Regions from separate parts of the Amaricoccus sp. B4 genome, predicted to be linked through region 2. Evidence: riboswitches for the same ligand, from Rfam matches in the RefSeq annotation. Region 2 holds a riboswitch; each other region holds the start of a gene.
What was found. A riboswitch is a leader RNA that binds a small molecule or an ion and turns the genes downstream of it on or off. The one in region 2 is predicted to bind cobalamin.
Positions count from the first base shown of each region.

Region 1 (9,779 bases), 1.7 Mb from region 2:
CAGCCCGATCATACCGAATTTCCACAGGTTGCCGTAGGTCCCGGTATGTGAGTCCAGATAACTGATCGCGATCTGTAGCCTGTCTGCCAATGCGATCAGCTTCTCCTTGAGGATCGCGGCGTCCTGCTCTGACAAATCGGGCGCGCTGCCAACTGGAAGGCGTGCGTGCAGATTTTCGACTACGACCAGTGTCTCCCGGAGGAAGTTCAGTCGGGCGTTATACTCGGATAGCTTCTCTGCATCGTTGGGGACCGGCACCATAAGATGCGCAGCGATTTCCCGCTGGATCTGCTCCACCATGTATTGCGCGAGGCTTGAGGCTTCGCTGTAGGTCCCCGTCAGGGATTGGCGTATTTCTGCGGTGCTCCGCGCACGGACGGCCACCACCAAGTTGGTAGATACCCCTCTAGTGGCGGGAAGATGCGGATCTTGCCCTCTCGTTTCGATCTGCTCTTCAACCGAGAAGGCTTCCTCGATTGCCTGTCCTGGCATTTCCGGATCGGGCCAATGGGCCGGGTGGTGCAGGCCCTCGGGCAGGATGACACCAGTGTCGCCATCCATTTTGTCGAGCTGTTCCTGGATTAGCTCGATGGTGCTCTTTAAATCGGTATACTCCGGCACACCTGCATCGTTCGTGCCCATGCTGGAGTATACCGATTTCACGTTCGCCCCCCTGAGGTCCGCCCCCCAGAGGTCCGCCCCCCTGAGGTCCGCCCCCCAGAGGTCCGCCCCCCTGAGGTCCGCCCCCCAGAGGTTCGCTCCCCTGAGCTTCGCCCCCCTGAGCTTCGCCCCACTGAGGCCCGGCACGAAATCTTCCCGCTCGCGCCGTGCGTTCCACGCCTCGACGCCTTCGAGGAGCCATTCGAGGTGCTGGGGATTGGCCATGGGTGGGGCTCGGAATGGTGGCGTGATTGAATGCCCGGGGACTATGGCAGGTTGTGGCGCGGAAGCAAAAGGTTGCGTCGCTATTGGGGCCCGGAACAACATCGAAAAGGGCAAGCTGATCCCGCAACCTTCAACGACGCCTCTTCGTTGCTGCGAAAGGCGGCGCCATCCGGGGGTGCCGTCGTATTCCACTGTTTTTGCGAAGATGTTCCGGGATTATTTTACGTAAGGATTTTGTGCAATCTGCCCAGGGGAAAGTGAGGGCCAGTGATGGCAGCCCCTTTCACCCCAGCTCGAAGCTCGCGACGCCGAAGGTTCGGGAGGGGTCTTCGGGCGGCGGGGGCCCGAGCCACATGCGGGCGGTCTCGAAGCCCGGTGTGAGGCCGAAGTCCCAGGCGAGCGCGGTTGCGGCCACGTTGGGTTCGGGGACGTCGAGGATGACGGGGCCGTCGCCTGCGTGGCGGGCAAGCGCGGTGAAGAGGGCGCGGGCCTCGCCGGGGCCGTCGGCGAAGAGCGGCCCGATCTTGCTGCCCTCGAGGCAGGCGCGCAGCACGCCGTAGCCGCGGATCCGGGCGCCGCGCAGGAGGACAAGCGCCGTTCGATGGGGGGAGGGGGCGAGCCAGGCGCGGAGATAGGCCGGACGCGCGTAACCGGCGATCGCCGCGTCATATGCGATCACCGCCGCGACGAGATCGGGTGTGATCGGCCGGATGCCCTCGGCGATGGGGTCCGGTGCCGGTGCCGGGCCGCTGAAGCGGATGTTGCGGTGGGAGAGGGCGAAGCCCGAGCGGCGGTAGTTCGTCTGTTGCGCCACCACCCCGTCGAGGCCGATGGAGGCGCCCGCGCGCCGCGCGATCCCGGCTTGCCAGAGCGCGAGCCCGTGGCCCTGTCCGCGCCATTCGGGGCGGCAGATGTAGAGGCCGAGAAAGCCCACCTCCGGCGCGTGGCGCACGACGGAGATCGCCGCCACCGGTTCGCCCCCGATCTCCCCGATCAGGAAGCCCTCGGGGTCGCTTGCGAAGAAGGTGCGGGCATCGTCGCGGCCGGGATTCCAGCCCTCGAGCGCGGCCCAGTCGAGGACACGGCCGAGATCGGCTTCGGTCATGGTTCGGATCGTCAGCATCGGAGCCTCCCGCAGACTGCCCGGCGATCATAGCGCGTCTGGCGGCAGGATGCAGGTGGGGGAGGCGCCGCCCCCAAATGGGCGGGGGCGGCGCGGGACGCGTCAGGCGGTGTGGACGCGGGTCTGGACGAGCCGCGAATGCGACAGGCCGTGGAGCGCCTTGGCGGCCGCGAGCACGCCGAGATCGGCCAGCGGCTCGATCAGGATCACACTCATGTAGGCGGCGCCAAAGCTCGCGATGGCCGCGAGGTTCGAGGCTTCCAGGCCGTGGCCGTAGAGCGCCCAGAACCCGACCCAGAGCACTACGCCGCCCTGATAGGTGACGGAAAGGGCAAGCGCCTCGCGATACTTGAGGTCGACATAGGGTGTGCCGTTGGCGATGAGCCGGTGCGCGACGGCCCGTACAGCCAGCAGCGGCACGATGAGCGTCGTCACGTTCATGCCGTATTGCGGCAGGTCGAACGGGGCGAAGAACAGGCCCTGGATCAGCAGGCCGAGGGCAAGGCCGAGCGCGGCGGGCGCGGCGCCGAAAATCAGGAAGAGTGTCGATCCGAAGATCAAATGCACTTCCGAAACGCCGACCGGGAAATGCGGCAGGATCTCGAAGAAGGCGAAGACGAGGCCGGCGGAAACCGCCGTGCGCAGCGCCAGTGCGCCCAGGCCTTCGCTGCGGGCTTCGGCGATGGCGTGCCGGATGACCCAGGCGCCAGCCCCTGTGGCGGTCGCGTAGGAGAGCGCAAGTTTGGCGCCGGTCACCACGCCGGGTTCGATATGCATCTGATTGTCCTTTCCGTGCGCCGCATACACCCCGTGCAGCGGCCTGGATTGCGCAAGAGGACGGACGAGGGCAGGGACAGGGCAGTGACGCCCGGCCGGACGCGCCCCGCGCCGCCAGTTCGAACGCCATCGGGCCGGTCTCCGGGCTTGCGAGCGGCGTTTCCGCCGGGCGGTCCGCCTTCCCATGCCCGACCGGGCACAGTGGCATCATGAACCGCCGCCTCTCGCCTACCGTTGCGGGGGCAGCGCCGGAGTCGGGCGCGAGATTTTCCGCGCCCTGGACCGGCTTCCCGTTTCACCCTCGTGCCGCAGCATGATTGCCGCGCCACTTGGGCACCGTCAGGCGCAGTCAGCATAGCGTGGCGCGAGGGCGGATGGAAGTGGAGCCGTGGCGATCCAGCACCGGCGGAGCTTTGCCGGGCACGTCGGCGTGACGGCTCGTGAGGCCGGGCCGGACTTGACGGGCAGGGGGGTCGCCCCCAACCTTTTCCACGACGGCCGTTGATCGAGGTTTCACCGGCAGGCCCGGCTCCGCAACCATCTTGCAAGCATTGGTTGTATATAGGGCTGGAATGAAACCTTGAGATGCGGCAATATTGCAGTGCAAGACAATGCTCGGGAGGTCCGGGGCATTTCATCATGGCGCCGACGCGGCGTGCCTACGATCCTGAACCCGTTCGAGGTACTGAATTGTTGGACATCTTTCTTTCGGCACCTTTCGCGCATCCGGACATTCTGGATGTTCTCTTCGATGATGACACGGCGCCGGTTTCGCTGCGGCGCGCCACGCTCCCCGATCACGTTCTTGTCGAGGACAGGTCTGGCATGGCGCTCAGCCTGCTCCGGCGGGAGGGCGGCCTTACGGAGGGTGTGATCGTCACGGCGGAGGCCGCGGCGGCGGCGCGTGTGACCTTCGTGATGGCGGCCTTCGGTGCCGAGACGGCGGAGGTTCCCGTCGATGGCGCGGATGGCCCCGCAGTGGTCCTGGCCCATGTCCGGGAGAAGGCGCCTTCAGGCCCCTCGCGCATCGCCGAGCCGCGCAACTGGACCGGCGAACGGCAGATGCTGCTCCATGAGATCGTTCGCGAGATCGCCGGGCATATCGGGGAACGGCGGCCGGGCGAGATGCCCGCTCTGCTGCATGGGATCTGTTTCCGCGCGCTCGCGCGTGTCCGCGGCCGGAGCACCGATCTGCCGGCCGTTCTGCGCCGCTCACCGCGACCCGGGGATGTCGAAGTTCTCGGCCTTCAGAGCGGGTATGCGAAGTATTTCGGCGTCGAGGAGCATGTGGTGAGCCACCGGCGCTTCGATGGCGGTGCCTCCGGCCCGATCGAACGGGCGGTGATGGTCAGCGGCGACGGTGTGACGGTCGTGCCCTACGATCCGGTGCAGGGCACGGTGCTGCTCATCGAGCAGTTCCGCCCGGGGCCGCATGCGCGGCGCGATACCAACCCCTGGCTGCTCGAGCCCATTGCCGGGCGTTGCGACAAGCTCGAGCCGCTCGATGAATCGGTGCGGCGCGAGGCGCGCGAGGAGGCCGGGCTCGAGCTCGGCCGGCTCGTGCAGCTGCCGGGGTACTACTCCACCCCCGGTGTCTGTGCGGAGTTCCTGACCCCCTTCATCGCGGAGGCTGATCTTTCCCGCGCAGGCGGGGTGCACGGACTTGCCGAGGAGGGCGAGGATATCCGTTCGATCGTCGTGCCGCTCGAGGTCGCGATGGAGGCGGTCGCCTCGGGAGAGATCAATGTCGGCCCGCTCATCCTTTCGCTGCTCTGGCTCGATGCCAACCGCAGCCAGCTTGTCCGTGACTGGGGGGCTTCGAGCGCGGCTTGATGGAGCCGGGCGATCGGTCTAATCAGGGCCACCGGGATCGCCCGTCTTCTTCGTCGCGTATCGGAGTGTGCTATGAGACTTGTCAGGGATCTGCCAGAGGCCGTGGGGAACACGCCGCTGATCCGGCTGCGCCGGGCGTCCGAAGAAACCGGCTGCGAGATCCTCGGCAAGGCGGAGTTCATGAACCCCGGCCAGTCGGTCAAGGACCGGGCGGCACTCTACATCATCCGGGATGCCGAGGCGCGCGGCACGCTGAAACCCGGCGGGACGATCGTCGAGGGTACCGCCGGGAACACCGGCATCGGGCTTGCGCTGGTCGGCTCGGCACTGGGCTATCGCACGGTGATCGTCATTCCCGAGACGCAGGCGCAGGAAAAGAAGGACATGCTGCGCATTGCGGGCGCCGAGCTTGTGGAAGTGCCCGCGGCGCCTTACCGGAACCCCAACAACTACGTCCGGTATTCGGGCCGTCTGGCGGAGGCGCTCGCGGCGCAGGATCCGAAGGGCGCGGTGTGGGCGAACCAGTTTGACAATGTGGCAAACCGGCAGGCGCATATCGAGACGACGGCGCCCGAGATATGGGAGCAGACCGGCGGAAAGGTCGACGGCTTCATCTGCGCGGTGGGATCGGGCGGCACGCTGGCTGGCGTGGCGGCCGGGCTGCGCAGCCGGAATCCGGACGTCAAGATAGGGCTTGCGGACCCCGATGGCGCCGCGCTCTACAATTATTATGCCCACGGAGAACTGAAGGCCGAGGGTTCCTCGATCACCGAGGGCATCGGGCAGGGGCGGATCACCGCCAATCTCGAAGGGCTGACGGTCGACATGCCCTACAATATCCCCGATACCGAGGCGCTCGACGTGGTTTTCGACCTGCTCGCCGAGGAAGGTCTCTGCCTCGGCTCCTCGAGCGGGGTGAATGTCGCGGGTGCCATCCGCATGGCGCGCGATCTCGGGCCGGGCCATACCATCGTCACCATGCTCTGCGATTACGGCACGCGCTATCAGTCGAAGCTCTACAATCCCGACTTCCTGCGCTCCAAGGGGCTGCCGGTTCCGGCGTGGCTCGAGAGCGGCCGCACGGACATACCCGATGTGATGGAGGTCTAGGTAGACCTCATGAGGTGGGTGCCCGGTATGACGACCTTCCTGAGGACGGTCGTCCTTCTTGCGCTGCTCGTCTGCCTTGGTCCGGGCGGCGTGGCTCCAATGGCCTTTGCCCAGCCCAAGGCGGCCGCCGAGAAGGAAAAGCCCAAGGTTCCGACCTCGGAGGAACTTGACGCATGGTCGTCCAAGGTCCAGACGCTGCTCGAAGAACCCACGACCCAGATCGATCAGCTTCAGGCCGAGCGCGAGGATCTGGTCCGGGCGCGGAACGTCGCGCTCGATGCTCAGGCCAATGGCCAGAGTTCGCTCGACGATCTCAAGGCCCGGCTCGATACGCTCGGCCCGGCCCCGACCGATGGTGCGACTGAATCCCCGGAAATCACCGACCGGCGCGCCAGCCTCGAAAAGCAGCTCAACGACGCGAAGGTGCCGATCCTTCAGGCGCAGGAAGCGGTGTTGCGGGCCAATGGCCTTATCGCCGATCTCGATCGCAAGCTGATTCAGGAATTTTCCGAGAACCTCGTCACGCGCGGCCCTGCTCCTGTCCTGCCACGGCACTGGCAGGAGACGGTGGAAGCGATCTCACAAGCGGCCAACGAGCATCTTGCCGTCGCGCAGAAGGCGCTCGAGAATGAGGCCTTCCGCGAAGCTCTGATCACCAAGCTGCCCTTGCGGCTCCTGTTGCTGATCGTTGCGGTTGCCGTGACCTTCACGGTCCGGATGCGGCTCAGCAACTGGATCGAGAAGCGCCTCTCAGTCGCGACACGGCCGCGCAGCGTTGCCTGGATTCTCGCGCTCCGGAACATGAACCGCATCGTCCTGCCGACGGTCGGGGTGGGGTTGCTTTTCGCGGCGCTGCGGCCGGAGGCCTGGTTCGCGGATCAGCCGGAGGTTCGCTTCTTCGCCGTGCCGGATTTCGCCTGGTATCTCATCGGTGCGGGCTGGCTCGGGGGAAGCCTCTTCGCGCCGCGCACGGCCAACTACCGCATCCTGCCGATCGACAATGTCGAGGCCCGGGCCGGAGCGCGGCTCGTGATGTACCTCGGGGTGCTGCTGGCCTTCGACAGCATCATCGGTTCGATGATCGGCATCTGGCGGCTTACCGCGGCAGCGCAGGCGGTTCTCTATTTCCCGATCATCGTCCTCGGGGCGATCCAGCTGCTTGCGGCGGCGTCGCTGATCCGTCTTATCCGTCGGCGGATCAGCGAGCGGGTGAGCGGCCTGGGGGCGGATGCCCAGACGGTCGGGATCGGCCTTCATGTGCTCGATCTGTTCGGCCGTCTCACCAAATTTGCCGCGGCCGCGGCACCGGCGCTCGCCGCCTGCGGTTTTCTTGCTGCCGCGCGGCTCCTCGAGTTTCCGCTCATGCAGACGATCGGGCTCGGGGGCGCGGCGCTCGTTGTCTTCGATCTCATCAGCAAGACCGCCGTGTCGCTCTTCTCCCAGCAGCACGACAACGAAAGCGGACCGCCCAATGGCGGGCTCATTCCGGTCTTCGTGGCGATTCTGGTCTTTTTCGCCTGTCTGCCCATTCTCGGGCTGATCTGGGGGGCACGGCCGACTGACATTGCCGAGGCGTGGCGGATCCTGAGCGACGGGATCGTCGTGGGTGGCGTGACGCTTTCGCCTGGGGTGATCGTCAAGTTCCTGCTTTCGTTCGGCATCATCCTGGGTCTCACCCGGCTGCTCCAGACTGTGCTCCGGGGGACTGTTTTGCCGCGCACGCGCCTCGATGCAGGCGGACGCAACGCGGTGGTCGCGGGGGTGAACTATATCGGTTTCGCGATCGCGGCGATCCTCGGGATTTCCGCCGCGGGGCTCGATCTCACCAATCTCGCGATTGTTGCGGGCGCACTGTCCGTCGGTATCGGCTTCGGCCTGCAGACGGTGGTGTCAAACTTCGTTTCGGGCATCATTCTGCTCATCGAACGGCCGATCAAGGAAGGCGACTGGATCGAGGTCGGCGAGTTCTCGGGCTATGTCCGTGGTATCCGGGTGCGGTCGACCGAGATCGAGACCTTCGATCGCGCGGCGGTGATCGTTCCCAATGCGGATCTCGTGGCAGGCACGGTGCTCAACCGGACGCATTCCGACATGACGGGGCGGCTCATCGTGCCGGTGGGGGTGAGCTACGACTCCGACCCCCGGCAGGTCGAGCGGATTCTGCTCGACATCATCGAGGGTCATCCGCTGGTGCTCGAGGATCCGGCTCCGAGCGTGCTTTTCATGGAATTTGGCGCGGATTCGATGAATTTCGAACTGCGCTGCCGCCTGCGCGATGTGAACTTCATGCTGACGGTCAAGTCGGACGTGAATTTCGAGATCGCGTCGCGGTTCCGCAAGGAGGGCATTTCCATCCCGTTCCCGCAGCGCGACGTTCACATCACGTCCGCAGATGGGTTGGGCGAGCTCGTGCAGGTCGCGGCAGCGGAGGCCGCGCGCGCGGCGGTCAGGGCGCCAGAGGGTCGCGCCGCAGAAGATCCCGCGTCTTGAAGCCGAGCAGGATCAGGACAAGGACAAGCGTCGCTCCATTGGCGAGGATGACGGGCAGCTGGCCCGCGCCGATCCCGTAGACGAGCCAGAGAAAGACGCCGGTCGCGAGCACGAGCAGCATCGCGAAATTGAGGCCCGCGGCCGAACGGCTTCGCCAAGTCTGGATGACCTGAGGCAGGAAGGCGAACGTGGTAAGCGCAGCGGCCACGAGGCCGATCAGGTCGAAGAGGCTGGTCATTTCGGGAACATCCGGACGGCGTGCGACTCGCCCCGAACATCGGGTGCAATCCCTGCCAGCCTATCGCGCCACCAGGGCGATGGCGGAAGCTGCGATTTTTGCATGGCTCCCATGCATAGGGATCATGTCTTCACCACAATGCAGGGAGACGTGAATTTCTTCAGCCGGTTACAAGGGGGGCGGCGCGCCATTCCGTGGTCGAGCGTGCCTGCACGCGTATCCCGCGACCGGGCGCAACAGGATCGTGCCCCGGGACGACAGGGCGTTTCGGGCCTTCCCCAGATCGCCGGAACCGGCTATGTGACCGGCGCGTCACACCCTCTTGTCTGCGAGGAGTCCCGTCATGAAGCACGCCACGCCCTCATCCCCCTTCTTTACCGAACCGCTCTCGAGCCGCGATGCTGCGATCTTCGAGGTCATCGGTCAGGAGCTTGGGCGCCAGCGCGAGGAGATCGAGCTGATCGCCTCCGAGAACATCGTCAGCCTTGCCGTTCTTCAGGCGCAGGGCTCGGTGCTCACCAACAAGTATGCCGAGGGCTATCCGGGCAAGCGCTATTATGGCGGCTGCCAGTTTGTCGATATTGCCGAGCAGCTCGCGATCGACCGGGCCTGCGAGCTTTTCGGGGCGAATTTCGCCAATGTTCAGCCCAACTCGGGCAGCCAGATGAACCAGGCGGTGTTTCTCGCGCTGCTTGAGCCGGGCGATACCTTCATGGGGCTCGATCTCAATTCCGGTGGTCACCTGACGCACGGCTCGCCAGTCAACATGTCGGGCAAGTGGTTCAATGTGGTTTCCTATGGCGTGCGCCAGCAGGACCAGCTTCTCGACATGGAGGACATCCGCGCCAAAGCCCGCGAGCACAAGCCGAAGCTGATCCTGGCCGGCGGCACGGCATATAGCCGCATCTGGGACTGGGCGGCGTTCCGCGAGATTGCGGATGAGGTCGGGGCCTATCTGATGGTTGACATGGCCCATATCGCGGGCCTTGTTGCCGGCGGTGTGCATCCCTCGCCGGTGCCGCATGCCCATGTGGTGACGACGACGACCCACAAGAGCCTGCGCGGACCGCGTGGCGGCCTGATCCTCTCGAATGACGAGGCGATCGCGAAGAAGATCAACTCGGCCGTCTTCCCCGGTCTCCAGGGTGGCCCGCTCATGCATGTGATCGCGGCGAAGGCCGTGGCGCTCGGTGAGGCGCTGACGCCCGAGTTCAAGGCTTATGCGGCGCAGGTGGTGGCGAACGCGAAGACGCTCGCGGCTTCCGTCCAGAAGGGCGGTCTCGGGATCGTTTCGGGTGGCACCGAGAACCACCTCATGCTGGT
Region 1 is NZ_CP171225.1:2,839,268-2,849,046, forward strand. Features, by position in the region: gene ACF66B_RS13670 (pentapeptide repeat-containing protein) at 1-885, opposite strand, end outside; gene ACF66B_RS13675 (GNAT family N-acetyltransferase) at 1,169-2,008, opposite strand; gene ACF66B_RS13680 (energy-coupling factor ABC transporter permease) at 2,111-2,785, opposite strand; cobalamin riboswitch at 2,900-3,141, opposite strand; gene ACF66B_RS13685 (NUDIX domain-containing protein) at 3,479-4,618, shown strand; gene ACF66B_RS13690 (cysteine synthase A) at 4,691-5,728, shown strand; gene ACF66B_RS13695 (DUF3772 domain-containing protein) at 5,756-8,218, shown strand; gene ACF66B_RS13700 (SemiSWEET transporter) at 8,175-8,456, opposite strand; gene glyA (serine hydroxymethyltransferase) at 8,800-9,779, shown strand, end outside.
Region 1: linked by a shared signal. The riboswitch ahead of ACF66B_RS13680 (energy-coupling factor ABC transporter permease) and the one ahead of ACF66B_RS03130 (TonB-dependent receptor) in region 2 are both predicted to bind cobalamin.

Region 2 (9,779 bases):
GGCCGAAGACCGGGGCATCGAGGGGCAGCCAGGCGAGTGCGCTCGCGGCGCCCGCATCAAACAGCGGGCGGTTGCGCCAGAGCGGCAGGCAGCGGGCCTCCGGCCGGGCTGCGAGGTCTGCGAGCCTGCCGGGATCGGCGCGGAGCTCGGCGGCGCGATCGAGCGTGGCGCCGGCGAAGGTGACGGCTTCTGCGTTCCTCATGGCGATCCCCTTGCGAGTCGGGGGCAAGGGGTAGACCGGAACGCGCGGAACGACAATCCGGCTTTGTCAGGGTGCGCGGGGCGCCAATCCGTTAACCTTCACGCGCATTCGTCGCGCGACGGGCGGCGCTGGTTTTGCGAAGAAAAGAAGGGAATAGCTTCAAGTTCACGCGACGATCAAGTTTTGGTGTTCATGTGTTGAATTGTTTTAACCATAAGAACCGATGAATAATTCTCTTCAACAAGTGTGCGTGTGCATGGGGCGGGGGAGATTGGATTGATGTCGGGACAGGATGGTGTCCGGGGAGCCACGGCGGTCAGGCTTTCGGCAGAGGAGCATGAGCGTATCGACTTTCTGCGGATCCTGCTGGTTCTGCTTCTGGTGCTGCTGCATTTCGGCGGGCTCTATGGCGCGAACTACAATCCGAACCTGGGCTATGTCGGGCAGGACGAAGCCTTCGCCGCGATCGTCGTCTCCTACATCCATTTCCTCGGTTTCACGGCGGTGCCCGCGCTCAGCGCGATTTCGGGGTATCTGTTCTTCATGGGCGCCCGGCCGGGCAAGGCGCCCGACTTCCTGCGCAAGGTGAAAAGCCGGGTGCGCTCGCTTGGCCTGCCGTTCCTGATCTGGAGCACGGTCTTCATGCTGCTGGGCTATGCGCTCTTCCGGTTGCTGCCGGGGCAGTATTCGGATGTTTTCGCCCCGGCGGACGGCAATCTCGTGCGCTCGATCGGCAATGCCTGGCTCGGGATCGACGGATTTCCGCTGGCGATCCAGCTCTGGTTCGTGCGCGATCTCATTGTCACGGTGCTGATCTCGCCGCTGATCTGGCTGCTGGTGAGCCGGGTGCCGGTGCCGCTGCTTCTGGGGCTTCTGGTGCTCTGGTTTGCCGAGCACGACCTCTGGATCTTCACCAAGCTCGATGTGGTCGGCTTCTTCACGCTCGGTGCGGCCTTTGCGGTGCATGGCTGGCGGCGGGATCTGCCGCGGCGCTGGGTGCTGCCGCTGCTGGCGGTGTTCCTGCTCCTCGTGCTGCTGCGGAGCCTGGCGCCGGCCCTTCTCGATATCGAGCCCGAGAGCCGGGGGCTCTACATCGCGACCTGCCTCATGCGGATTGTCGGGCTGGTGACGGTCTGGAGTGCTGCCCCTTTGCTCATGGGGGGGCTGCTCGGGGCGATCACGCCGCAGGTCTCCTACATGGCGTTCTTCATGCACTGCGCGCATTTCCCCCCGATCATCGTGGTGAAGATGCTCTTTGGCCGGCTGCTTGATCCGGCGGGAAGCCTGGTGCATCTCGCGGTCTACTTCGGGACGGTGATCGTCACGATTGCGGTCATCGCGCTCGCCGCGCATCTGATGCGGCATGCAACGCCCCGGCTCTTCTCGGTGCTGAGCGGCGGGCGGACCGGGCCGAAGACGGCCCGGAGCGCGCCCGGCGCAGCCGAGCCGCGCAACCTCATGGCCTGAGCCCGGCCGGGGGCGCCCTTCTGGCGCCCCGCGGCGCGCGCGCCTACATCGGCATCGGGTAGGTCCGCCGGATCTCCTCGATGCCGGAGCGGACGTCGTCCGTCAGGGTGATCTCCGCGGCCGCGATGTCGGTGGCGAGCTGCTCCACCGAGGTCGCCCCGAGAATCACCGAACCCATGAACGGGCGGCTGGCGCAGAAGGCGAGCGCCAGATGCGCTGGCTCCAGACCGTGGGCGCGGGCGAGCGCGGCGTAGGCTTCGGTCGCGGCTTCCGCCTGTTCCGTGCGGCGGTGGTGGAGCGTCGGGTTGATGCTCGCGCGGCTGCCCTCGGGGACGGCACCCCCGGCATACTTGCCGGTCAGGAGCCCGGCGGCGAGCGGTGAATAGGCGAGCAGACCCACATCCTCCTGATGGCTGAGCTCGGCGAGATCGAGGTCGAAATGCCGGCAGAGGAGATTGTATTCGTTCTGGATCGAGACCACGCGCGGCAGGCCGTGGGCCTCCGCCACCTCGAGCCAGACCGCGGCTCCCCAGCAGCTCTCGTTCGAGAGGCCGAAATGGCGAATCTTGCCCTCGGCGACGAAGCCCGCGATCGTCTCGAGGATCTCGCGGAACTCGCCGCGCTGATCCTTCGGCTGGCCGCTCGGATCGAAGCTCCAGTTCTGGCGGAAGTGGTAGGAGCCGCGGTTCGGCCAGTGGAGCTGATAGAGGTCGATGTAGTCGGTCTTGAGCTTCCGGAGGCTTGCCTCGAGGGCCACGCGCAGCGTCTCGGGCGAGATCGGGCCGGTCTTCGGCGGACGGACGGTCGAATTGCCGGGGCCGACGATCTTGCTTGCGAGGATCACCTCACTGCGGCGGCCGGTTCTTGCGAACCATTCGCCGATGATGAGCTCTGTCTGGCCCACCGTGCCCGGCGATTGCGGCGTAGTGGGGTAAAGCTCGGCGGTATCAATGAAATTCATGCCGTGATCGAGCGCGCAGTCGATCTGGGCATGCCCCTCTTCCATCGTGTTCTGGCTGCCCCAGGTCATGGAGCCAAGGCAGAATTCGCTGACGACCAGATCGCTCCGGCCAAGCGTGCGCTTCTTCATGGGATTGTCCTCGCTCGGGATCGGCGCGCAGGCTGGACCGGCGCGGCGGGAAGTTCAACCCCCGAGCACGGCGGTCGGCACGAGGATGAGCCCGCCGTCATCCTCGGCAAAATGCGCCGTGATGCCGTAGACGGCGGCGAGGCGCTCCGGCGTGAGCACGGCGCGCGGATGGCCCTGGGCAATGATCCGGCCGCCGGCGAGCAGGATCACCCGGTCGCACCAGCGCGCGGCGAGCCCGAGATCGTGGAGCGAGACGAGGATGCCGCGGCCGCCGCGGGCGAGGCGCCGGAGGGTTTCCATCAGCGCGAGGGAATGGGCCGGATCGAGGCCGGCCATCGGTTCGTCGGCCACGAGGAGCGGCGCGTCCTGGGCGAGCGCGCGGGCGATGAGGGCGCGCGCGCGCTCGCCGCCCGAGAGCCGTGTCGCCAGGCGGTGGCCGAGCGCCTCGAGCCCGGTTTCAGCGAGCGCGCGGGCAACTGCGGCGCGGTTTTCGGCCTCGGTGGTGCGATGCGGCTGGCGGCCAAGGCCCACCAGGGTCTCGACGGTGACGGGCCAGGCGATGCTGCGGTCCTGCGGGATATAGGCGACGCGTCGGGCGCGTTCGGAGGGGGGAAGCCGGCCGAGGTCATCCCCCATGAGCCGGATCCGGCCGCTTTCGGGCGCGGCGAGGCCGATCGCGGTGCGCATGAGCGTGGTCTTGCCGGCGCCGTTGGGACCGAGGAGGCCGACGAGTTCGCCGGCAGCGATCGCGCAGCTTACCGCATCGAGCACGGTGCGGCGGCCCTGGCGGGCGGCGCGGCTGGTGGTCACGCGTTCGAGGCTGAGAAGCGGCGTCACGTGAGGCTCCTTCGGCCCTTCCAGACCAGCCAGAAGAAGAAGGGCGCACCGACGAGGGCGGTGAGCACGCCGAGCTTGAGATCGCGATCGGGGGCGATGAGGCGGACGGCGAGGTCGGCCGCGAGCAGGAGGGCCGCGCCGCCGAGCGCCGAGGCAGGCAGCAGCCGCGAGGGCAGGCCGCCAGTGATCGGCCGCAGAAGGTGCGGCACGACGAGGCCGATGAAGCCGATGGATCCCGCGACCGCGACGCCCGCGCCGACTGCGAGCGCCGTGCCGAGGACGGCAAGTGTTCGGGTGCGGCGGATATCGATGCCCATGGAGGCGGCAGCGTCCTCGCCGAGCGTGAGCGCATCGAGCGCCCGACCGGTGAGGGCGAGGAGCGCGATGCCTGCGACGATGAACGGGCCTGCGAGCCAGACATGGGCCATGGAGCGGTCGGCGAGTGAGCCGAGCAGCCAGTAGACGATTTCGGAGGCGGCGAAGGGATTGGGGGAGAGGTTGAGCACGAGCGAGGTGAGGGCGCCTGCGAGGCTCGAGACGGCGACGCCCGCGAGAATGAGGCTGATCGAGCCGGGCGCGCTGCCCGCGAGGCCCTGCAGCAGGACGGTGGCGGCGATGGCGCCGGTGAGGGCCGAGAGGGGCAGCGCCAGGGGGAAGGCGACGGACAGGCCGGTATAGAGCGCGAGGACGGCGCCGAGCGCGGCCGCGCCGGAGATGCCGAGCAGGCCGGGTTCGGCGAGCGGATTCCTGAGATAGCCCTGAAGCGTCGCGCCGGAGGCGCCGAGCCCGGCACCGATCAGGAGCGCGAGGAGCGCGCGGGGGAGCCGGATCTCGCGCATCACCAGCGCGATGGCATCGCCCTGGCCAGAGAGGAGCGCGCGCAGGCTCTCCCCCATGCCGAACCCCGCCGGGCCGACGAGAAGGGAGCCGGCGAAGAGCGCTGCGGTCAGGAGGCCGAGGGCGGCGATCACCAGCCGGGTGCGGGCGGCGGCGGTCATGGTGCCTTCCGGGGCACGGAGGATGGGATGGGTGCGCGCTTCATTCGGGGCGTGCCGCGCGCAGGAGGCGGACTGCTTCGGCCGCGCGCGGCGTGGCGCAGACCCAGAGCTTGTCGGAAACCTGCGCCCGGTCCCGGGGCAGGTGGGCAAGCGCCGGGTGGCTCAGGATCTCCTGGGCGCGGGCGGGGCTCCCGTAGTCCTGGCCGGTGATGAGGAGATCGGGATGGGAGAGCGCAAGCAGCTCGAGGGGGAAGCGCGAGAGGCCTTGGCGGCCGTCTTCGGCGGCGATGTTGCTGTAGCCCGCGGCCTCGAGAACGGCGTCAGCGAGGGTGCCGGTTCCGGAGGTGTAGCCGTTGGCGTAGAAGATCGCGGCGCGCGGGCGCTCTGCGGGCAGGGGGGCCGCAAGCTCGGCATCCATCTCGGTGATCAGGCGTTCGGCGCGCTCCGGCGTGCCGAGCAGATCCCCCATGCGGCGGACGGCGGTGCGGATATCCCCGAAGCTTTCGCCGATCGGAAAGCTCTCGACGCGAATGCCGAGGCGACGGAGCATCGAGACGGTCTCTGCGGGGGAATACTCGCCGGCGAGCACGAGGTCGGGGGCGAGGAGATAGATCTCCTCGGCGCTGTTGTGATGCGTGGGATAGGCGCGGGCCTCCGCGGCCATGGCGGAGGAGACAGGGTCGGCGGCAATGTCGCTCACCGCCACAAGCTGGCCGGGGCGGGCGAGCAGCATCGCGAGCTGATCGGTGCAGAGGTTCATCGAGACGACCCGGGCGGCCGGCGCGGCGCGGAGCGGCGCTGCTGCCAGCACGAGGCAGGCAAGGAGCGTCGCGAACCGCGCCATGGCGTGCATCAGAAGATGCCCCTGACGCCGAGGAAGACCGCCTGGTCGGAGGTGCCGTAGCCGCGCACGGTCTGGTATTCGGCGTCGAGCAGGTTCTCGACCCGGACATAGAGCTCGGCCGCATCGCTGATCGCATAGCCCGCGCGAGCGTTCACGATGAGGAAATCGTTGTGGAAGTTCGCGGTTTCGGCCGGGCCGGTGCTGTCGGTGTAATCGCCCGAGTAGCGGGCTTCGAGCCCGTAGGAGATGCGCTCCATCGCGGTGCCGTCGAGCGAGAGTGAGAGCGCGTGGCGCGGGATGCGGTCGCGATGCGCGCCATCGGCATCGGTGGCGTCGGTATAGGTATAGGCGCCCGAGAGGCTGAGGCTCGGGGCCAGTGCCCAGGAGGCGGAAAGCTCGACGCCGGAGCTCTTCGCCGTGCCGTCGCTCTGCACGTAGCGCCAGAGATCGTAGTCGTACTCGATAAGGTCATCGATCTCGAGCCAGAAGAGCGTCGCCGTCGCCTGGCCCCGGCCGTCGGCGAAGGCCTGTTCGATGCCGATATCGGCGCTGCGGCTGGTTTCGGGATCGAGGTTCGAGTCGCCGGCGAACGGGTCATAGAGCTCGTAGAGCGAGGGCGGGCGGAAGCCGGTTCCGAGGGAGGCGCGCAGCACGGTGGCGCTCGGCAGCAGGTAGGCCGCGGTCAGGCGGCCGGTGGTGTAGCTGCCGAACTCGGAATGGCTGTCGTTGCGGAGGGCGGCATTGACCGTGAGCGCGTTGGTCGGGGCCCAGTCGGCCTGGGCGAAGATGCCGGTGATCGAGCTGTCTTCGCGCGCGCCGTCACTCGGGGTGCTGGTCTCCTGCGACCAGTCGAGGCCGTATTGCAGGCCGACCGCCGCCCCAGCGTCATAAGTGCCGAGATATTCGGCGCGAACGCGGTTGCCGTCGGTCTTGTAGGGGTAGTCGTCGTGGAACTCGCGCTCGACATCGTAGTAGCTGATGGCGAGATGGTGGGTGAGGAGGCTCGCGGGCGGGGCGATGTCCAGCCCGGCGCGGGCACCCCACTGGTCGGATTCGGACCAGTAATCCGCATCGGCATAGGCCGGAAAGCTCATGTCGTAATCCGCCTTCTCGTGCTGCTGGAATGCGGAGGCGAAGATGGTCACCGTGTCGGAGGTCGCGTAGCGGCCGGTGAGGGCGAGGCGGGTGGTCTCGTAGCCGTCGCGCTCTGGATTGCCATCGTCGGCCTCGACGGCGGAGAACCCGTCGGTACGGTAGTGGGTGAGGTTGAGGGCGAATTCACCGCGCTCGTCGCGGCCGGCGAGGCCGAGCTCGCCGCGGAAGGTGTCGAAGCTGCCCCCCTCGAGGGTGTAGCGGGTCTCGAGCCCGTCCTTCGTTGGCCCGGCCGTCGAGATGTCGACAACGCCGGCGACGGCCTGGCCGCCGTAGAGCGCGGACTGGCTGCCGCGGAGCACCTCCATGCGGCCGATGCCGTCGGTGCCGAGGCCGGTGAGCGACGAGGCGACCTGGGGACCGGTCGGATCGGAAATCTCGATCCCGTCGACATAGACGCGCACATACTGCTGCGGTGCGCCGCGGATGGCAAAGCCCGAGGTGGCGCCCGCCGGACCTGCCTGGCTGGTGGTGACGCCGGGCATGGAGGTGAGCTGCTGGAGCACGAAAGGGCGATCGTCGGCGGCGATCTCCGCCTCATCGCGGACGGAGACTGCGGCGCCGGACCGGTCGGCGGGCGTGGCCGTGCGGTTGGGGGTGATGACGATTTCGTCGAGCTCGATCACATCGCCGTCGTCCGCGGCGGCAACCGGACCGGCGGCAAGCGCGGTGGTGGCAAACAGGGCCGCGATCGCGGTCCGGGCGGGTCTATGATGCGGTGCCGTCACTGGCATGTGCGTTCCCTCTGGCCTCGGGGCCTTATCAGGGCGCCCGCTGGAATGTGCGTCCGCTGCCGTCGGGTATGACCCCTCCGCAACGGACCTTGATCCGGATCACCGCTGCGGGGAGCCGCACCTGCACGCGCCCCGCGTGGAGGTTGGGTGACATATCCGGGCAGGTCTCCTGGCTTGCGGGTCGTGGCCCCCTGCGCCCGACCTTCCCGGATTGCTCCAGTGGCCGAATTCCTGGGCGCGGGACTCACCGCTTACAGTTGCGGGGGCAGCTGCGGCTCTGGGGCCTTTCCCCGCACCGCATTCCCTCTTGGCCCACCCCGGAGGGCAGGCACCCGAATTCGTGCCTTTTCCCGTGCGGCCGGTCTTCTGTCAAGATGGCACGCCTCCTGGAGCGGGGAGCGTTGCGTGAGGGCGGGAGCGCCAGCGTATGCCGAAATCCGGTGGACTTTCACGGGCCGCTTCGGTAGCGATCGCCGGGCGTGCGGACGTGGCGAAACTGGCAGACGCGGCAGACTTCAATTGGAGTGCCCGGGCGGGAAACCCCCGGTGCAGAACCGCTCAAAGTCGGGGAAAGCTAACGGGTTGGGAGGCTGGCGCGCCCGCTCTCCCGGCCCCATGCCAATCCCGAGCCAAGCTCTCCTTCGGGGGAGAAGGTGTAGAGACTGGACGGGCGGTGCCTAAGGCTGGAAAGGAGGCTTTCCGGCTATGGTGAAGGGACAGTCCAGACCACGAACGCCCCGGAGAGGGGCGGCTTCGAAAGTCGAAGTGGTACGAAAATCTGCTTCCCGTAAGGGAGTACGGGTTCGAGCCCCGTCGTCCGCACCAGGACGGCTGCGCCCAGCGCAGCCAACCTTTCGGCTTCGGTGTATCCCGGAAGCAGAAAAGGAGCTCCCGAGCGGCCGGAGCGGAAATGTCATCCCGACGCATTTTCAGAGCGTACATGCGTCGCGCCCCCGCGGACCCTCCATGGCATTGGGGCGCAGGGGCGGACGGGCGCATCCAGGGCGCGGGCGGCACCCGGGATGCGGAAGACCTGATTACCAGGTGTGGGTCGGCTCGATCGACGGAATGTCGATTTCGCACTTGAACTGAAGCAGGAAGCCGAGGCCCTGGGCAACGGCGGAATTCAGTTCGGTCGGCGTCAGCACGCTGTCGATATACTTGGTCTCGACGGCATAGTCGTAGGCCGTGCCGTCTTCGAAGCGCGGGTTGTACTTGTCGCGGCAGACCGAGGCCTGAAGGCCGAGCACTTCGGCTTCCGACTGCACGACTTCGGCGAGCTCGTTGATGCTGTACTTGCCGGGGCAGTTGTTGACGATGCGGTGCTGGCCCGCGGCGCCCGGATTATAGGCCAGGCTCTTCAGGATCTCGATGCAGTCCTCGAGCACCATGATGCCGGAGGTCTGCGTGCCGGAACCGTAAACGGTCATCGGCACCCCGGCGATCGCCTGGGTCACGAAGCGGTTCACCACCGTCCCGAAGATCTCGTCATAGTCGAAGCGGGTGCACAGGCGGTCGTCCTGAAGCGTCCGTTCGGTGGCTGCGCCGAAGACGGTCGACTGCATCACGTCGGAGATCTTGAGGTTCCACTTGCGGCAGGCGAGGCCCGCGAAGTTGCCGTCGTTGATCTTGGTGATGTGGTAGAAATCGTCGCTCGCGCGCGGGAAGGGCACCGGAACGGCGGATTCCTTGCCGTTGAGCGAGATCTTGGCGTTGCCTTCCGGGATATCGAGGCCCGGTTTGGCGTAGGCGCCGAAGCTGCCGAGCTTCACGAGATGGCAATCCGGAGCGTGCTCCTTCATGCCCCAGATCACGTTGAGGAAGCCGGCTTCGTTGTTGGTGATCGTTTCCACCGCTTCCTTGACGCCGAGCATCGAATAGGGCGCGGTGCGCTGATGCGCGAGGTGATAAACAACCTCGGGTTTGAACTCGGCAAAGAGCGCCATCACCTGATCGGAATTCGCACAATCGAGTTCGCGGAAGCTCAGGTTGGTCTGACCGGTGACCTCGCGGAAGGCGGCGAGACGCTCTTCCATGCTGCAGATCGGGGAAAGCGACTTCCCGCCGACCTTAGCCGAATTACGCCGGGTCAGGAAATTGTCGACTATCAAAATTTCCTTGTTGGGAAAGGAGTTTGCCAACTCCAATGACAGTGGCCAGCCGATATAGCCGTCACCGCCAAAAACAATGATATCCCCCATCTATCACACCTTTACTCGAGAATAGACTATAACAAATTCTTTACACTAAAAGTTTCCGAATTCAATGATGCAACGCACCTATAGTTAAATTTTTGCGCTTCGAAGTTTTGCACTCATGGGTTGGGAACCTCCACCCTTGCGTGCAAGCTGCTTGCTGCTCGGCGAGCATCCCGACAACATCTATTCCCTGGAGTGAGTATTCCGCGCCCTCGGAATCATCTTAATAGCGTGGGGCGATTATCTGCGCAAGTCGC
Region 2 is NZ_CP171225.1:654,039-663,817, reverse strand. Features, by position in the region: gene nudC (NAD(+) diphosphatase) at 1-202, opposite strand, end outside; gene ACF66B_RS03155 (acyltransferase) at 482-1,669, shown strand; gene ACF66B_RS03150 (aldo/keto reductase) at 1,713-2,759, opposite strand; gene ACF66B_RS03145 (ABC transporter ATP-binding protein) at 2,814-3,596, opposite strand; gene ACF66B_RS03140 (iron ABC transporter permease) at 3,593-4,594, opposite strand; gene ACF66B_RS03135 (ABC transporter substrate-binding protein) at 4,635-5,438, opposite strand; gene ACF66B_RS03130 (TonB-dependent receptor) at 5,447-7,324, opposite strand; cobalamin riboswitch at 7,466-7,675, opposite strand; gene ACF66B_RS03125 (NAD-dependent epimerase/dehydratase family protein) at 8,362-9,525, opposite strand.

Region 3 (9,779 bases), 810 kb from region 2:
CGATGTCGAGCCCGGCCCAGCTCCCGGGCCCCGCCTCCAGCGCCTCGAAGAGCGCCGAGGCCATGGCGAAGACGCCGGGATCGCCCGAGGAGACCACCGCCACCCGCCGCCCCTCCGCGGCAAGCTCGAGCGCATGGCGGGCGCGGTCGAGCTCGACGCGGTTGTCGCTCGCATGGCGCCGAAGCCCCGGCCGCTCGGCCACCCGGGCGACATAGGGCAGATAGCCCACCACGTCGGTCGCCTCCGCCAGCACCGCCGAGACCTCCGGCGTCACCAGTGCTGCATCGCCGGGGCCGAGGCCCGCAACCCTAAGCCAGCCGCTCACGGCCGCCGCCCCTGGCCATGGACCAGCACGATGGAGAAATAGGGCGCGCTGGCGCAATCGGCCTCGCAAAGCCGCCGCACGGTCTGCCCCGGCATGGTGCCGCGCTCCACGAGCCAGGCCGCATCGAGCCGCCCGGCGGTCTCGAGCGCGCGCCGGAGCTTCGGCAGGTTGCGCCCGGTCTTCATCACCACGAGCGCATCCGTCCCGGCCGCGCGCCGCGCCAGCTCCGCCTCCGGCAGCGTGCCGGTGAGCACGGTCAGCACGTCATCGCCCCAGGTGATCGGCAGCCCCGTCGCGGTCCAGCAGCCGGACATCCCGGTGATGCCGGGCACCACCTCGACCGGCGCCCGGCCCTGAAGCCGGGCATGGAGATGCATGAAGGAGCCGTAGAAGAACGGATCGCCCTCGCAGAGCACCACCACCTCCTCGGTCCCGGCGATGGCCGCGAGCCGCCCGGCCCAGTCCTCGTAGAAGCCCGCGAGCAGCCGGCCGTATTCCGGGTCATCGAACGGGATCTCGGTGGTGACCGGATATTCCATCGCGTGCTCGGTCGCCTCCGGGGCGATCATGCCCTCGACGATGCGCCGGGCCTGGCCGCCGTTCCCGGCCTTGCGGAAATAGGCCACGTGGCGCGCGCCGCGGATCAGCCGGTCGGCGCGCACGCTCATGAGCTCGGGATCCCCGGGGCCGAGCCCGACGCAGATCACCCGCCCCGAAACCCTGGTTTCGGCCATGGTCATGGTCATTCCTTCCAGCTTGCGAGCGCGTTCACGGCCGCGACGGTGATGGCGCTGCCGCCGAGCCTGCCCTCGATGATCAGCGCCGGGCAGGGCGGGGCGGCCATCAGAGCCGCTTTCGATTCGGCCGCACCCACGAAGCCGACGGGGCAGCCGATGATCGCCGCGGGCCGCGGGCAGGCGGGGTCCTCGAGCATGTTGAGCAGATGGAAGAGCGCGGTCGGGGCATTGCCGATCGCGACCAGCGCGCCGGCGAGATGCGGCCGCCAGAGCTCCAGCGCGGCGGCCGAGCGCGTCGTCCCGCGCTCCGCGGCAAGCGCGGGCACCTCCGGGTCCTGCAGGGTGCATATCACCGCATTGGCGGCCGGAAGCCGGGCGCGCGTGATGCCCTCGCTCACCATGCGCGCATCGCAGAGGATCGGCGCGCCCGCGGCCAGCGCGGCGCGGGCCGCCGTCGCCATGCCGGGGGTGAAGCGCACATGCGCCTCGAGGCCGACGAGCCCCGCGGCATGGATCATGCGGACGGCGACGGGTTCCTCGTCGCGGGAGAAGCGGGCCAGATCGGCCTCGGCGCGGATCGTCGCGAAGGATTGCGCATAGATCGCGGCACCATCGGTCTCGTAGACATGGGGCATCAGTCGGGCTCCGTGAGAATGTCGGGGCGTGCGGCAAGATCGCCGGGCCGGAGCCCGGTGCGGTCCGGGGGATCGGAGGCCCGCCCGCCGCGCACGAGATCGAAACGGCCCGCCCGCCCGGCAAGGGTGACGGGGGCGGGGCCGGGATGGGCGCAGCCCTTGGCGCAGCCCGAGACATGGACGAGCGGCAGCGCCGCGGGCAGCCCTGCGGCGAGGGCGCGGGCAAGGCCGCGCGTCTCCGCCTCGGCCTGGGCGCAGTCGGGGGCGCCGGGGCAGACGTGGATGCGGAGCCGCGGGTCGTCCGCGGCCTCGACGAGCCCGGTCAGACGCGGTGCGATGCCGATCCCTTCGACGAGCAGCATCCGCCAGGGCGTGAGCCGGAGCCCGTGCCCGAGGCGCGCGAGATCGGCGAGAAGGCTCGCATCGAGCCGCCCGAATTCGGGCGCCACCAGCCAGCCCGTGCCCGCGACCGGGCCGGGCGCCGGGGCTGGATCGGCCGGGGCGGGGGCGGCATCGCCCGCAAGCTCCGGCGGCAGCGGGACACCGGCGGCGAGATGCGCCGCCATCCGCTTTTCCCCGCCGCTCGCGAGAAACCAGCGCGCCAGCGCGCCCGCGGCCGCGACAGCCGTTTCCGGCCGGAGCGCGCGCCCGGTCGCCGCCCCGTCGGCGCGCAGGAGGAGCCCGCCCGCCGCCGCGCGTTCGAGCCGGATATCGGCGGCGGTCTGCCCGAGCACCCGCCGCGGCCCGGTATCGACGGCAAAGCCGAACTTCACCGGCAGGGCGAGGCTGCGGTCGGCCGCAAGCGCGTCCTCGAGCGCGAGCGCGAGTTCGAGGCTGCCGTCGCCCTTGCGCCAGAACGGCGTGAGCGTGACGTTGCGCCGGGCCTCGGCGCCCGCATCGGCGTCGATGAGCCCGAGGGCTGCAAGCCCGGCGAGCAGCGGCGCATGCCCCTCCGGCGCGACGCCGCGGATCTGCAGGCCCGCGCGCGCCGAGAGGTCGATGACGCCGTTGCCGTGGCGCGCGGCAAGCGCGGCGATCCCGGCCGCCTCCCGCGCCGAAAGCCGCCCGCCGCGCGGCCGGAGGCGCAGGATGAGCCCGTCGCCGGAGGCCATCGGCCGGTGCGCGCCGGGGCACCAGCCGCGAACCACCGCGCTCATCGCCCGTCCTCCAGTGCGGCGGCGATGGAATTGCGCCGGCTCGCCCAGAGCCCGGCATCGCGCAGGGCGCGGAAGCGGCCCTGCATCGCGGCGAGCGCGGCGGGGTTGGCCTCGGCCAGAAACGCCGCGACCTCCGGCCGCCCGAGCGTCGCCGCGTGATAGAGGTCGAAGAGATGCGCCGGCAGCGCGCCCGCGAGATGGGCGAAGGCCGCCATGTGATCGAGGGTCGCGGCGATCTCCGCGGCGCCGCGGTAGCCATGCGCCATCATGCCCTCGGCCCAGGCCGGATCGGCGGCCCGGCCGCGCACGATGCGGGCGATCTCCTCGCCGAGGCTGCGGGCCCGCGGCCGCCCCGCCGCCGTGGTGTCGAGATGCCAGAGCACCGGGGCCTCCGCGCCGAGCGCGCCCGCCGCCGCCGCCACGCCGCCGATATGCGCGGCGAAATCCTCGGCCAGCAGCAGGTCGGTCTCGGGCAGGTCCTGGACATGGACGAAGGCGTCGGCCCCGCGCAGCCGCGCCTCGAGATCCGGGCGCGCCTCCCGGCTCGCGCCGTCCGGCCCGATCGCCCAGGCCGAACCGGAAAGCCAGGCCTCGCCCGCCGCCGCGCGGCCCGCCTCGGAATAATCCGCGATCGCGGCCCCCATGCCGAGCCCGTAGTCTCCCGGCTTCGGTCCGAAAACCCGCGCGTCCGCCGCGCCCCGGTAGGGATTGTCCTCCGCCGCCTCGTCCCGCGCGGCAAGCGCCGCGACGCCCTGCGCAAAGAGGCCCGCGAGCCCCGGAAAGAGATCGCGGAAGAGCCCCGAGACCCGGAGCGTCACGTCGATGCGCGGCCGCCCGAGCAGTGCCAGCGGCAGGATCTCGAAGCCCGAGACCCGGCCGGTGCCCGCGTCCCAGCGCGGCGCGAGCCCGGCGAGATGGAGCGCCATGGCGAATTCCTCGCCCGCCGTGCGCATCGTCGCCGAGCCCCAGAGATCGACGACGAGCCCGCGCGGCCAGTCGCCCTCCTCCTGGAGATGGCGGCGCAACAGCTCCTCGGCGAGCTTCACGCCCTCGGCCTGCGCCGCCCGGCTCGGCACCGCGCGGGGATCGACCGCGAAGAGGTTCCGCCCCGTGGGCAGCACGTCGCTCCGCCCGCGCCCCGGCGAGCCCGCGGGCCCCGGCGCGACCGGGCGGCCCGAGAGCGCGGCGCGGAGCCCCGCGCGCTCCGCCGCGCCGCAGGCGCCCTGGCCGAAGACATGCAGGCCCTCGCCGAAGCGGCTGTCCTTGAGGTCGCAGACGAAGCGGTCGATGCGCGGGATCGCCTCCGCCGCGCTGGCGCGCGCGTCAAGCCCGAGGTCCGCCTCGACCCCCTCGGCCTGGGCCGCGCTCCGGATCGCGGCGATCAGCCGGTCGCGGCGGGCGGGGTCGAGCCCGTCGGCGGTGGAATATTCGTCGAGCAGCCGCTCGATCCGCGCGAGACCGTCGCTCAGCCCGCCCTGAACCTGCGGCGGCGGCAGATGCCCGAGCGTCACCGCGCCGAGCCGCCGCTTGGCCTGCGCCGCCTCTCCGGGGTCGTTGACGATGAAGGGATAGATCACCGGCAGCGGCCCGAGCAGCGCCTCGGGCCAGCAGCGCTCCGAAAGCGCCGCCGCCTTGCCCGGCAGCCATTCGAGCGTGCCATGCGCGCCCATGTGGAGGAGCGCATCCACCCGCTCCGCCGCCCGCAACCAGAGGTGGAAGGCGACATAGCCGTGCCGCGGCACGCGGGAGAGATCGTGATAGCTCTCCGCCCGGTCCGCGGCCCCCGCCCGCTCGGGCTGGAGCGCGACGAGCACGGCGCCGCGGCGCACCGCGCGGAACCGGAAGGCGCCGCGCGCGACCGCCGGGTCTGCCTCCGCCGGGCCCCAGGCCAGATCGAGCGCCTCCCGAAGCGGCGCGGGCAGGAGGGTCTCGAGCGCCGCGCGGTACTCCGCGAGCGGCCAGGCGATCTCGCCCGTCCCGAGCGCGTCGGCCAGCGGCGCGCCGGGGGCGGTGGCATGGCCCGCCGCCGCGAGATCACCGATCAGCGCCTCGGCCGAGGCAAGCGCGTCGAGCCCCACCGCATGGGCCATCTGATGCGCCTTGCCGGGATAGGTCGAGAGCACGAGCGCGAGCCGCCGCGCGGCCGGCGCCGCCGCCCCGAGCCGGTGCCAGGCCGCGATCCGCCCGGCGATCGCCGCGACACGGGCCCGATCGGGGGCATGCCGCAGGGGCGCGAACTGCAGCACCGGATCGCGCGCCGCCCGCGCCTTGAAGCTCGCAACGCCCGCGAAGATCCGCCCGTCCACCTCCGGCAGCACCACATGCATCGCGAGATCGGCGGGCGAGAGCCCGCGCGCGCCCGCCTCCCAGGCCGCACGCTCCGAGGTGGCGAAGGCGGTCTGGAACACCGGGCAGTCGCCGGCCTCGAGCGGCGAGGGCGCGCCATCGGCCCCGCGCGCGGAGAAGGCCGTGGTGTTGAGGATCGCCGCGGGCCCGAGCTCCGCCAGCCGCCCGCGCAGCCACGCCGCCGCCTCGGGCGCCTTGAGCGAGGGGGCAAAGAGGCCGGGCGCATCGAAGCCCTCGGCCTCGAGCGCCGCGATCAGCGCATCCACCGCCTCCATGTCGGCCGCCGCGAGATAGGCGCGGTAGAAGACGACCGGCACCACCGGCCGCCCGGGCCGCCCGGCCGCAGGCGCCCCGGCGGGAACGACGCCCGTGCCGGGGCGGTATTCCCCCGCCGGCGGCAGCGCCTTCGCCCCGGCCACCGGCCCGGCATAGAGCCCGGCGGCGAGCGCGAGCTGGGCGAGGGCCGCCTGGGCCGCCACCGCGCCCCCCGCCTCGCAAAGATGCGACAGGCGGCGCAGCGTCGCGACCGGCAGGGTCGAGAGCGCATCGAGCCGCGCATCGTCCCGCCCGTCACCGGGCAGCACCGCGAGCGCGATCCCCCGCCGCCGCGCCAGATCCTGAAGCTGGAGCAGCCCGTAGGACCAGTAGGGCTCGCCGCCGATCAGCCGCACCAGCACGCCGCGCGCGCCCGCAACCGTCCGCTCGAGATAGGTATCGACCGAGAGCGGATGACGCAGCGCCGCGAGATTGGCGAGCCTCAGCTCCGGCAGGCTCCCGGCCGCGCGCCGCCACCCGGCGGCAAAGGCGCCGAGATCGCTGTCGGAGAAGGACAGCACCACGAGCTCGGCCGGATCCTGGCCGAGATCCTGCGGCGCCGCTGCATCCTCGAGCCCGTGGCTCTCGCGGAAGATGACGTGCATCGGAGCGTCTGCCTTACTCCGCGGCGACGGCGCCGAGCGCGCGGTCGAGATCGGCCCGGATCGCGGCCGCGTCGATGTCGTCGTGCTCGGCGATCACCACGAGCCGGCCCTGTCGCGCCGCCGTGCCCCAGGGCCGGTCGTACTGGGTCCGCACCCGCGCGCCCACCGCCTGCACCAGGAGCCGCATCGGCTTGCCCGCGACCGCGACATGGCCCTTCACCCGCAGGATGTTGCGGCTCCGGGCGAGATCACGCACCGCCTCGGCAATCGCCTCGGGGTCGGCGATCTCGGCCACGTCGATGACGACGGAGTCGAAATCGTCATGCTCGTGATCCTCCGCGCCGTCGTGATGCGAGGGCCGCGCGGCGAGATCGTCCTCCGCCGCCGCGCCGAGCCCGAGGATCACGCGCGCGTCGATCCGGCCCTCCTCCATCGCGAGAACGGGCAGGGCGCGGCCGAGCTCGGCCCGGATCGCGGCCTCCGCCGCGGCGAGCCCCGCTGGCCCGGCGAGATCGGCCTTGGAGAGCAGCACGATATCGGCGCAGGCGATCTGGTCCTCGAAGACCTCCGAGAGCGGCGTCTCGTGGTCGATGCTCTCGTCCGCCGCGCGCTGGGCATCGACCGCCGCCGGATCGGGCGCGAAGCGGCCCGCCGCCACCGCCTCGGCATCGGCCACCGCGATCACCCCGTCGACGGTGATGCGCGAGCGGATCGCCGGCCAGTCGAAGGCCTTCAGGAGCGGCTTCGGCAGCGCAAGACCCGAGGTCTCGATCAGGATGTGATCGGGCCGCTGCGGCAGCGCCATCAGCGCCTCGATCGTCGGGATGAAATCGTCGGCCACGGTGCAGCAGATGCAGCCGTTGGCCAGCTCGACGATGTTCTCGGCCGGGCAGGCGGCATCGGCGCAGCTCCGCAGGATGTCGCCATCGACGCCGGCCGTGCCGAATTCGTTGACGACAACGGCGAGCCGGCGCCCCTCCGGATTGGCCATCAGATGGCGGATGAGCGTGGTCTTGCCCGCTCCGAGAAAGCCGGTGATGACGGTGACGGGGGTCTTTTCGAGCGTGGACATGGGGCTCAGGTCTCCAGGGGCGGGATACGGGCGATCGACTGCTTGCGGAAGATGACGGGGCGCGCGCGCCAGGGCACGATGCCGTCGGGGGCGGCGGCATAGGCGGCCGCGCCCTCGAGAATGGCGCCGACATCCGCCTCCGGGTCGAGATCGCCGTAGACATAGGTCCAGCGCCCGTCGGCACAGAGCGCAAGCGCACAGCCGCGCGCGCAGGCCGAGAGGCATTCGACGCCGCGGAGCCGCACGCCCTCGGGCAGGTCCGCCGCCGAAAGCGCGGCAAACATCCGTGCGCCGGGCACGAGCCCGTCCTCCGGCACGGGCAGGCCCGCGCGGCAGGTGGTGCAGACGGCCAGCGTCACGGCCGCCGCGGCCGGGGCTTCGGAGTCGTCCGGGTCTTTCGTCGTGCCAGTCACAAGCGCATTCCCCTCGCTCGCGCGAAACGGGGAGAGGCGGCAGCTCGGGCAAAGCGGTGGGGCACCGTGCCAGGCCGGTCGCGGATCACCCCGTCCGCATCATGGTCCTTCGTGCTGGCAGGTCTCCCGGCTTGCGGAGTCGGGGCCCTTTCGGGCCCTGCGGCGGCTCCACCTTCCCGGCCCATCGGGCCAGTGGCATCGGAGCGCCTCTCCGGTCACGGTCGCGGGGGCGGCTGCGCTTCGGGAAAAGATCCCCTGTCGCATTCCCTCTTCGCCTGTCCTGGGACAGGAACCAGCAGGCGCAGATGCGGCCGGATGCGCGGCATTGTCAAGCGGCCTCTTGCCGCCCCGTCGCCCGGCCGCCGCATCCCGCCCGCGCCGGGGGGGCTTGACCTTCCCATGGTGGAAGGGTGCAGACCGGCGGGAGATCCAGTTGCGAAAGGGAATCGGAGCAATGACGGAATTTCAGGTGAAGGGCATGACCTGCGGCCATTGCGAGGCGGCGGTCCGCAAGGCGGTGCTCGCGCTCGACCCCGGCGCCGAGGTGGTGATCGATCGCCCCGCCGGCCGGGTCAGCGTCGAGACCGGCGCGGCGCGCGAGGCGGTGGCCGCGGCGATCGCGGCGGAAGGCTACGAGGTTGCCGGCGCGCCCGCCTGAGGCGCGCCGCCGTCTCCGGCCTCAGCCGGAGATCGAATAGGCCACGGGCCGCGTGCGGTCCGGGCTTGCGCGAAGCTGCGCGTAGAAGCGGTTGATGTCCGCCGCGCGGCAGAGCTCGGTGCCCGGCGTTATGACCGCCGCGGCGCCGGCCGCGACGCCGAGGGTGAAGGCATCCTCCGGCGCGCGGCCCTGCGACAGCGCCCAGAGCATCGCGCCGAGAAAGCTGTCGCCGGCGCCGACGGCGCTCGTCACCTTGACCTCCGGCGGCAGCAGCCACCAGGTCTCGCCGCCGCCCGCGAGCAGCGCGCCGTCATGCCCCATGGTCACCGCGAGATACTCGACCTTGCCGGTGGCCGTGAGTTCGAGCGCTGCCGCCTCGATCTCCTCGGCGGTGTCGAGCGGCCGGCCAAGCAGCGCGCGCAGCTCGCCGAGGCTGGGCTTGGCGAGATGGATCCCGCCCGCGGCCACCGTGGTGCGGAAGACCGCGCCCGAGGTGTCGAGCACGAAGCGCGCGCCCTTCTGCCGCGCGATCTCGGAGATCTCGCAGTAGCAGGTGAGCGGCAGCCCCTTCGGGCAGGAGCCGCTCGCGACGATATAGTCGAAATCGAGCCCCCGGATCACGTCGAGGCAGGTGGCCCATTCGGCATCCGTCACCCGCGGCCCGTCCGGGGTGAAGCGGTATTCGAGCCCGGTGGCGCGCTCGTATACCGCGTGGCTGATCCGGGTCTGGTCGGCGATGTGGATCGGGTGCGCCTCGAAGGGCAGGCCCGAGAGCAGCTGGTCGAGCAGCGCCCCGGTCGAGCCGCCGCTGAAATAGATCGGGATCGTCGCGCCGCCCAGCTCGGCGATGACACGGGCGACGTTGATGCCGCCGCCGCCGGGATCATAGCGCTCGCCGCTGGTGCGGATCTTGTGGGTGGGATGCACGGTCTCGGTCTCGCAGGAGCCGTCGACGCACGGGTTCAGCGTCAGGGTGACGATGGGCTTCATGTATCTCGTGTCTCTCCGGGCGCGGTCGCGCGTTGGGGCCGGGGGCCTTGCCTTTCAGTCCGGGGCCGGCAGGGGGCGGGGTGGGTCTCCCGCCGGTCGGGGCCAGACTAGGGGCTGGCGCGCCGCGGCGCAAACCCCGAGCTGCGGCAAATGCGGCGAAATCTGCCGCAGCGCGGGAAACCTGCCGCGCCGCCGCTCCGGGCGTTCCGGCCGCCGGCGCCGGTCGCCATGACGTTCTCGTGAATAATATGCACAAGAAATCGCCGTTCCGAAGTCACGCTGTCTAACAATTGGCCTGTTCTCCGAACTCTGCCCTGAGAGGGGCGAATAACCTTGCCAAAATTCCGGTGTCTTCGCAGTTTTCGCCCGCTGCATCGCATGGGGCCCGGCCGGGAGAAGGCCTTGAGGGGGGATGTGCGGGCGCAATTCGACATGCAGTCAGCAAGGACGGAAGAAGACATGCGCAACAGCTACAGGAACCTCTGGATGGGCGCGGCACTGGCCGGCAGCCTCTCCGCGATCCCGG
Region 3 is NZ_CP171225.1:3,766,801-3,776,579, forward strand. Features, by position in the region: gene cobJ (precorrin-3B C(17)-methyltransferase) at 1-325, opposite strand, end outside; gene ACF66B_RS18105 (precorrin-2 C(20)-methyltransferase) at 322-1,065, opposite strand; gene ACF66B_RS18110 (precorrin-8X methylmutase) at 1,068-1,697, opposite strand; gene cobG (precorrin-3B synthase) at 1,697-2,854, opposite strand; gene cobN (cobaltochelatase subunit CobN) at 2,851-6,120, opposite strand; gene cobW (cobalamin biosynthesis protein CobW) at 6,134-7,192, opposite strand; gene ACF66B_RS18130 (DUF1636 family protein) at 7,198-7,605, opposite strand; cobalamin riboswitch at 7,704-7,917, opposite strand; gene ACF66B_RS18135 (heavy-metal-associated domain-containing protein) at 8,060-8,263, shown strand; gene ACF66B_RS18140 (1-phosphofructokinase family hexose kinase) at 8,285-9,253, opposite strand; gene urtA (urea ABC transporter substrate-binding protein) at 9,740-9,779, shown strand, end outside.
Region 3: linked by a shared signal. The riboswitch ahead of ACF66B_RS18130 (DUF1636 family protein) and the one ahead of ACF66B_RS03130 (TonB-dependent receptor) in region 2 are both predicted to bind cobalamin.